Regions from separate parts of the Arthrobacter sp. 4R501 genome, predicted to be linked through region 1. Evidence: riboswitches for the same ligand, from Rfam matches in the RefSeq annotation. Region 1 holds a riboswitch; the other holds the start of a gene.
The links. Region 1 has a riboswitch for cyclic di-AMP ahead of CXR02_RS11115 (M23 family metallopeptidase). Riboswitches for the same ligand answer to the same signal wherever they lie in the genome.

Region 1 (4,206 bases):
CTCTTTTTCATCCTTCAATACTGGAGTCTCCAATGTCCTTCCCTTCCTCCTCCCATATCCGGGCCGCAGTGTTCACAGCGGCCACGGCAGGGCTTGTCCTCACCCTCACGGCCTGCGTCCCCGAATCCGCGCCTGCCAGACCGATGCCGAGCAGCCCAAGCAATTCCAATGCCCTTCCCAGCAGCCACGTTCACGGCCTGAGCGTGAACCGCGAGACAGACCAGGTGCTGATGGCTACCCACGAGGGCCTGTTCGATGTCACCAGGGAGCCCGCGGCCAAAATCGGTGACACCAATGACCTGATGGGCTTCACGGCCGGGGCGGACCAGGACCTGTTTTACGCCTCGGGCCACCCCGGGGCAGCCTCGGACCTGCCCAACCCCATGGGCCTGATCAGGTCAACCGACGGCGGCAAGACCTGGGAACAGCTCTCGCGCCAGGGCGAATCCGATTTCCACGCCCTCACGTCGGCCAAGTCCGGCATCGTCGCGTTCGACGGGACACTGCGCCGAACCCCGGACGGGAAGACCTGGTCCGTTGTCGCCGCCAGATTCGTTCCGGCTGCCCTGGCCGCGCATCCCGACAGTGACACTGTCCTCGCCACCACCCGCGAGGGTGTGCAGCGCTCAACCGACGGCGGCGACACCTGGGCCCTGAACCCGGCCGCTCCGGTGATCCAGTTCGTGACTTTCGCCAGCGCCTCCGAAGCCATCGGCGTGGAACCCAACGGTTCCGTCCACTCTTCGGCCGACGGCGGGCAAACATGGTCCCGGACAGGCCGGATCGAGGGGCAGGTCCATGCGATAGCGGCCGTGGAAGGCTCGGATGGGAAACCTTGGATCTGGGCAGCCACGGTCGACGGCCTGGTCGTCTCCACCGACGGCGGAGCCACTTTCAGGCCCTCGGACGCCGCCTGAGCTGACGGCATGGGCAGATTCCTTTTGCATCGACAACCCAGAAGCCGGACCCTAATCCATGGAGGCTGACGAAAGTATCTGGCGTACGGACGCTGCGACGCTACGCGACGTGGTGCTGGACCCGAACGCGATGGAGGCCCGCCTCGGCGGCTGCACCGAGCTGGAACGCGTGTGGGTCCTTTCCCTTCTGGGACGCCATGAAGAAGCGGTCATCGAGGGCCAGGCGCTGCTGGCCGCCTCCAAGGACCGCTTCCAGGCGCTGCTCGTCCTCGCGAACGCCTATCAACGCATGTACCGCTGGCACGACGCTGCCAAGCTCCAGGAACAGGCCCTCCGCTTGTCGCGGACAAGAACCAGGGAGGCGAACGTCCGGCACCAGATCGGCAGGCGCCTCTTTGATGAAGGGCTGTACCGCGACGCCGCAGCGGAATTCGACTGGGCTGCCAGCCTCTTTGGCGCTGCCGGACGGGTAGAAGCCGCTCGCTCCTCCCGCCAGGCCCGGGACCGGGCCCTGGAAGTCCACCGGCAAGCCTCATTCGGGGACAACGAGATCCAAGCCTGCGCGGAAGGCACAGGGCAACCAGAGTCGGGCCCCGAAGGTGATCTGCTCAGATGAACGCGGACGGATCGACCGTCTGGCCGTTGACCATGACTTCGAAGTGAAGGTGGCATCCGGTCGAATTTCCGGTCGTGCCGACCCCGGCGATCTGCTGTCCCTGCGCCAGGACCTGCCCGACGGAAACGCCGATGCTGGCCAAGTGGTTGTAGGTCGTCTTCAGGCCGTTGCCGTGATCGACGACGATTCGGTTCCCGCCGCCATACTGGCTCCAACCCGCCTCGGTGACCGTACCGGCGCCCGCGGCGAAAACAGCTGTCGAGCAAGCTCCCGTCAGATCAATCCCGGTGTGCATTTCAGCGGCAGCCCCGGTGATCGGGCTTACCCTGTAGCCGAACGTGGAACTGACGTTCATCGAAGCCAGCGGCGCCCGCAGGCCCTTCGATTCCACTGCAGGGGCAGCAGGAGCAGCAGGGCTCTGGACCGCTCCCGCTGCCTGAACCGCCGGCTCCGGTGCCGGGGCCGGGGCCGGCTGAGAGCTCACGCCGGGGCTCTCAAAGACCAGAGCAGCACCTGCATCAGCTATCACTGCCGGGACGGAAACCGCCGTTGCGGAGGCGGGGCTGTCGGTGGCAGCCTTCTGGATGCCGGGATCTGCATTCGCCGCAGACAGGGCGGTCAGGGCAAACATTGTGGTAACCGCGGCAGCCACCCCCAGCTGCTGGCCGCGGATCCTCACGGCCGGTTCATGGAAAACGCTACGGAAACGGGATGAAGTAAACGCCGGAAGGGCACGCCGACGGGCATGTTTGGGGTGGGCAGACAAGATGGAAGTCCTCTCGACGCCGGCGAAGTTAGCTGTCGGATTCGGACGAGTGGACTGTCCGGCCGCCCTGCCTGGCACCCTCAGGAACTTTTGCAGGTCGGCTTCACCCCAAGGTGCACATGGCACCGTTTGTGGGTTCTCCGCCCCCGCCTTGAGAATGAAGTACGTGGACCGCCGGCGGGGTTTGGCGAAGCGGTCACACCCATACCCGCTACGGGCATGTAATCCCTCGACTCTAACCAACGACACGCGGAAGTTACAAATTCGTTACCAAATCTTGAGTAAGGCGTTTCGATCCCAGTAACCAGACGTCGGGGGTAGCTGGCCTGTCCGGGGAAAGTTACGCTGTGCCTGACAGTGCTCGGTGAGAAGCCGTCCTCGCCTGGGCAGGGCCAGAATCATCAACCAAAAGGGGGTACGACACAAGCACCACAGCGGAGCCGGTTAGCAGAACACGCAAGCCGGCCCACCGTATCTATTTCCAGCCGCTCAACACCATGGAAGAGAGAAAACGATGACACACGCCAGCGCCCACAAAATGCTTGATGCCTACCCGAAGGATCTTGGCAGCATCGACCAGCACAAGCTCGCCGAAGGTATCGCCGCGTCTTTTGACTGCGCACAGGCCTGCACGGCCTGCGCAGATGCGTGCCTGAGCGAAGACATGGTCACCGAGCTGACCAAGTGCATCCGCACGGACCTTGACTGTGCCGACATCTGCACAGCCACAGGAAATGTCCTCTCCCGTCACACCGGCTACGACGCCAACGTCACCCGCTCCGTCTTGCAGGCCTGCGCCACCCTGTGCAAAACCTGTGCTGACGAATGCGAACGGCACGCCGAAATGCACAGCCACTGCCGGATCTGCGCAGAAGCTTGCCGCCGTTGCGAAAATGCGTGCAACGAACTCCTCGCGTCACTCGACTAAACGGCCGATACGAACGCGCCGAAATGCCGGCGGGAACCGGAGGCCTTCGAATTCCCCTTCTCCGACACTGATTCTTGAATCCACCGGAGACCTCACATCTGCCTGGAGAGACGTAGAAACCTATGCAGGGACGGAGACTGGACGTCAAAGGCGTTGCCATTGAATCCCACCTGAACGCTTCCCTCCTACCAGGACGACCCGGCCGCTACTCGCCCGCGTGCCCGCGCCGGCGTTAATCCTGGTGCGTTGAAGGCGTGCCGGTTTCAGGCGTAGGCGCCGCGGGAGGCTGCAGCCCGGCCATCGTGACTTTGACGAGACGAAAGACAGCCTCACGGGACACCAATCCACTGGCCGCTTCCAAGGCATGAAGGCAATATCCGGCGAGCTCATCCGGGGCAACATCGGAGCGGAACACCCCGGCGCCGGCACCATCACTCAAAATCTCCGCCAGGAATTCATGGAGATGCTGGTGCGCGCGACCGACGTGTGATCCCTGGTGCAGTCGTGCGGCCTCAGCACGACCGTCGTGAGAGTGGGCGATCAGCGCGTAAGCCTTGAGGACGGCTTCAAGCTTTTGATTCGGGCCCGCCGCGCGGTCACGGACCCGAGCCAGATGTTCCAAATGGGCTTGGACCTGGCGTTCGTGCCAAGCCGTCAGGATCTCGTCCACGTCCGGAAAGTACTTATACAGGGTGGCCCGGCCGATCCCCGCGGTCTGGGCGATCTGTGACATCGTCACCGATGACAGCCCCTGACTGGCCACCAAGGCCGCCGTGGTGTCCAGGATCGCCGAACGGACGGCGCTGCGGTGCGATTCGATGGTCTCGTTCCAGAGCTTCGGCATTCCTGAAGTATACGCTCCGTCCTACGTTGGACAGGGTGATCGCGAGAAGACATACTGTCTTGTAAACACGCCCGCAGAGAATGACCAAAGGAGATGGGACATGACCCGCGAGCCAAACCAGCCGGAGCACAGCGA
Region 2 (4,206 bases), on a different contig from region 1:
CCTGGGCGGCCAACAACCGGGGGACAACGCAAACGGCGCCGCCCGGGACGAAAACCCGGACGACGCCGCCGGACACTGACAACTGGCGTCACCACAAAAACAGTGCGAACGGACACTTGGGCCCCGGTATCTGGGCCCCAAGTGTCCGTTCGCGCGGGTGCGCTACTTGCGCAGCTCGCCCACCACGTAGTCGATGCTTGCCAGCAGCGCGGAGACGTCGGCCGGCTCGATGGCCACAAATGTGGCGATCCGGAGCTGGTTGCGGCCCAGCTTGCGGTACGGCTCGGTGTCCACGATGCCGTTGGCGCGCAGGACCTTGGCGATCGCGGCGGCGTCGATCGAGTCGTCGAAGTCGATGGTGGCGATGACGTTGGAACGGTCCTCCGCTTTGGCCACAAACGGGGTCGCGTACTCGGAGGCCTCGGCCCAGGAGTAGATCCGGCCGGCGGAGTCAGCGGTGCGGGCGGACGCGAAGTCCAGGCCGCCGTTGGCGTTCAGCCACTGCACCTGCGCGTCGAGGGTCACCAGGGTGGAGAGCGACGGCGTGTTGTACGTCTGGTTCAGCTTGGAGTTGTCGATGGCAGTCTGGAGGTCCAGGAAATCGGGGATCCAGCGGCCGCTGGCCTTGACCCGGGCGGCGCGTTCCAGCGCGGCGGGGGAGAAGAGCCCCAGCCACAGGCCGCCGTCGGACGCGAAGTTCTTCTGCGGGGCGAAGTAGTAGACATCGGCCTCGGAGACGTCCACGTCCAGGCCGCCGGCTGCGGAGGTGGCGTCCACCAGGACCAGGGAACCGGCGTCGGCGCCCGCGACGCGCTTGACCGGAGCCGCGACACCCGTGGAGGTTTCGTTCTGCGGCCAGGCGTAGACATCCACGCCAGCCTCGGCGGCCGATACCGGGCGCGTGCCGGGCTCGGACTTGATGATGGAGGAGGCGTCCAGGAACGGGGCCTTGTTGGTGGCTGAGGCGAATTTGGAGCCGAACTCGCCGAAGGACAGGTGCTGGGCCTTCTTTTCCACCAGGCCGAAGCTGGCGACGTCCCAGAAAGCGGTGGAGCCACCGACGCCGAGGACCACTTCGTAGCCTTCGGGGGCGCGGAAGAACTGGCTGAGGCCTTCACGGACGGAGCCCACGAGGTTCTTGACCGGAGCCTGGCGGTGGGAGGTGCCCAGGATGGTCTTGGACGCCGCTGAGAGCGCTTCGAGCTGCTCCGGCCTGACCTTGGAGGGTCCTGCGCCGAATCGTCCATCCTTTGGCAGGAGGTCGGCGGGAATAGTGATGCTGGTTTCGCTCACGGGGGCTCCAATTTCGGCATGGACGTGGCTCACGTCCGGGCGGTGGGGTGGCCGGTAGTCGGCGGTGACTGCATAAGGACCTCCCTTATTCTGCCTGAACCCTCGATTGGGCGGGGAACCGGGGCCGTCATAGTCCGGCCAATGAGACTGTTTGTCTCCGCCCGGGCATTATCCAGACAAATTCAAAATAGGCTAAGCTTTTTAGCGGACCTCGCCGCTGAGCGGGACGCGATACGGTGGGACAACGCAAGGTACTGCGCTCGAGGAGCTGAGCTGGATGACGGATCTGATCGATACTACGGAGATGTATCTTCGGACCATTTTGGAGCTTGAGGAAGAGAACATCGTTGCTCTTCGCGCACGCATCGCCGAACGGCTGCGGCATTCCGGTCCCACGGTGTCCCAAACCATCGGCCGGATGGAACGCGACGGACTGGTCGTGGTCTCCGGGGACCGCCACCTGGAGCTCACGGAAGCCGGGCGGAAACGCGCTACGGAAGTGATGCGCAAGCACAGGCTCGCGGAACGGCTCCTGGCGGATGTGATTGGCCTGGACTGGGCCTATGTCCACGATGAAGCGTGCCGCTGGGAGCATGTGATGAGCGAACGCGTAGAGCAGCGCATCTACGAATTGCTCAACCACCCCACCGAGTCTCCGTACGGCAACCCCATCCCCGGGCTGGCCGCCCTGGGCGGGCCGGCGCCCGCGCTCCCAGACGCCGGTGTGATTAATCTCCTGGATGCGATGCAGGGCTACGGACCAGCGTCGAACGTGACAGTCAGCCGGCTGGCTGAGCCCATCCAGGTGGAACCTGAGCTGCTGGTCCAGTTGGATGAAGGCGGGATCAGGCCCGGTGCCACGGTGTCCCTGGAGCGCGTAGGGGAGTACATTTCGGTGCGCGTTCCGGGAATCGAAGGGGCGCTCGAGCTGCCCCCGGAAGTGGCATCCCACGTCTTCGTTTCCGTCAGCTGACGGGAAGGCGGTCCGCCGCGTGTGGCCGTTCCATAGCGCAGCGACGCAAGGTTCCGCAAAGATAACGGAATTGTTACTGTCCAAGTTAATCACCTATAGTTGAAACTCAGCGTCGATACAAAAGCGTTACCTGATCCGGAGCCGAGCTCTGCCAGCGGATCAGGTGCATCAGTCACCAACTGGCAGAGGCGGGGGAACCACAACCGGCAGTCGTAAGACTGCCTTGGGGTTAAGTCCGTCAGCAGCAAGCCTCTTCCAGCGAAGGATCCTCACGGGATATCTCTGCGCGAAGTGCTTGTCACGGCGGACCGGGTCTTTGAACTCTCTGACCCGAATCCGACAGCTAACTTCGCAGGCTACCCAGAGAGGAACATTCTTGACCACGCAATACTCCAGGGGCCGCCGTCGCGCGGTGGGTCCCGCCTCGGCGCCCAGAGTGGCCGAGGATTTCAGCGCGGAGAGGCCCCGCGACCCACAGCGGGAAGCCCGCCGCCGCCGGGGACCCTTCCGGCAGATGACGGATTTCGCCGCCGCCAGTGGCCTCGGCCAGAAGGCCGGCATCGCCTTGGCAGCAACAGGCCTGGCTCTCACTGTGACGGTTCCTGTGACCGGCCCCGTGATGGCCACTCCGGCACCCGGCCAGGCTGCGTTAGCCGTCTCCGCTGCTCCGCAGCCCGAAGTGACCGCCGAAGCCGCCGCCCAAATTGATTTCAGCCGCTCGTCCGTAGTGACCCAGGGTGATCCCGACGGCAAGCTGAAGCAGCTGTTGAGCGCCCAGTCCGCGGGATCCATTACCCGCGCCGCCTCTGCCGGAAGCCTTGGCCCGCCGCTGGCCCAGCTGGTTACGGCCTCACCCTTCGGGTTCCGGGTCAGTCCCATCACCGGCGGCTCCGGCGACTTTCACCGCGGCCAGGACTACGTGGCCCAGTGCGGAACCTCCGTCATGGCCGCTGCCAGCGGCACCGTGACCTTCGTTGGCTGGCACCAGTACGGCGGTGGCAACCGCGTGGTGGTGGATCACGGCAATGGCCTTGAAACCACCTACAACCACCTCTCCTCCGCCAGCGTCAAGGTAGGCCAGACGGTCAGCCGCGGCGACGTGGTTGCCCTCAGCGGCACCACGGGCGCGTCCACGGGCTGCCACCTCCACTTCGAGGTCCAGATCAATGGCGAAGTCGTTGACCCCACCGGCTGGCTCTGACCCAAATGATGGCCAACTCTCGAATCGCGGCGACGTGCCGTGACCTGAATGTGACATTGGCTCGGAACTCCTGTAACGTCTAAAGCGCGTCAACTTTTCCGAAGTTGACGTTCTTGAGTGGATTGCCTAGCTCTGCCACCGCTCAAGGTCCGTTCGCATGACATCGTCTGGCAGGGGCGGGGGAACCAATTTTGGTCTTCGATTCTGAAGGCCTTGGGGTTAAGTCGCAAAGCTTCCACTGTGAAGCAGCGCGGCCGGGTGACTCCCATCCGAATCCGACAGCTCACCTCGCAGGCATTGGGAGAGGCTACCTTCGTGTCTTCACGCCATACTTCTGCGCGTCACCGCGCACAACCGGTTCGCACTAATCCCTTGGGCTCCGTGTCCAAGGCCGTCAGTGCCAATGCCGGGACCGTAGGTCGCCAGGCTGCTGTGATCGCAGCTGCATCAGGTCTGATCCTGAGCATGGGGCTTCCGGCCAACGCCGCGGATTCCACCGCCGGCGTTTCCGCCTCTACCGAGTCCGGTTCCGCGCAGACGGCGCTTGCCGTAACTGCCGCGCCTACGGCTACCGTTTCCTTCGAACGCCCCGTCATCAAGACGACGCCGGCGCCGAAGGTTGAGACGGTCCGTGCGCAGTCCACGGCCTCCGAAACCGGGGCTCAGGGTGCTGCCGCAACCGAGGCCGCGGCCAGCAAGCTCGCTGACACTGTCTCCTCCGCCGACGCTTCGGGTCTGG

Region 2: it holds a riboswitch for cyclic di-AMP, as region 1 does, so the genes downstream of both, CXR02_RS15655 (M23 family metallopeptidase) here and CXR02_RS11115 (M23 family metallopeptidase) in region 1, are expected to answer to the same signal.

Annotation. Positions count from the first base shown of each region.
Region 1 is NZ_PJIW01000009.1:152,743-156,948, reverse strand. Features, by position in the region: gene CXR02_RS11125 (F510_1955 family glycosylhydrolase) at 33-917, shown strand; gene CXR02_RS11120 (hypothetical protein) at 976-1,533, shown strand; gene CXR02_RS11115 (M23 family metallopeptidase) at 1,526-2,212, opposite strand; cyclic di-AMP (ydaO/yuaA leader) riboswitch at 2,305-2,499, opposite strand; gene CXR02_RS11110 (four-helix bundle copper-binding protein) at 2,814-3,227, shown strand; gene CXR02_RS11105 (TetR/AcrR family transcriptional regulator) at 3,460-4,071, opposite strand; gene CXR02_RS11100 (hypothetical protein) at 4,172-4,206, shown strand, end outside.
Region 2 is NZ_PJIW01000015.1:92,980-97,185, reverse strand. Features, by position in the region: gene CXR02_RS15670 (MFS transporter) at 1-79, shown strand, start outside; gene serC (phosphoserine transaminase) at 163-1,293, opposite strand; gene CXR02_RS15660 (metal-dependent transcriptional regulator) at 1,571-2,266, shown strand; cyclic di-AMP (ydaO/yuaA leader) riboswitch at 2,396-2,639, shown strand; gene CXR02_RS15655 (M23 family metallopeptidase) at 2,643-3,467, shown strand; cyclic di-AMP (ydaO/yuaA leader) riboswitch at 3,616-3,778, shown strand; gene CXR02_RS15650 (C40 family peptidase) at 3,849-4,206, shown strand, end outside.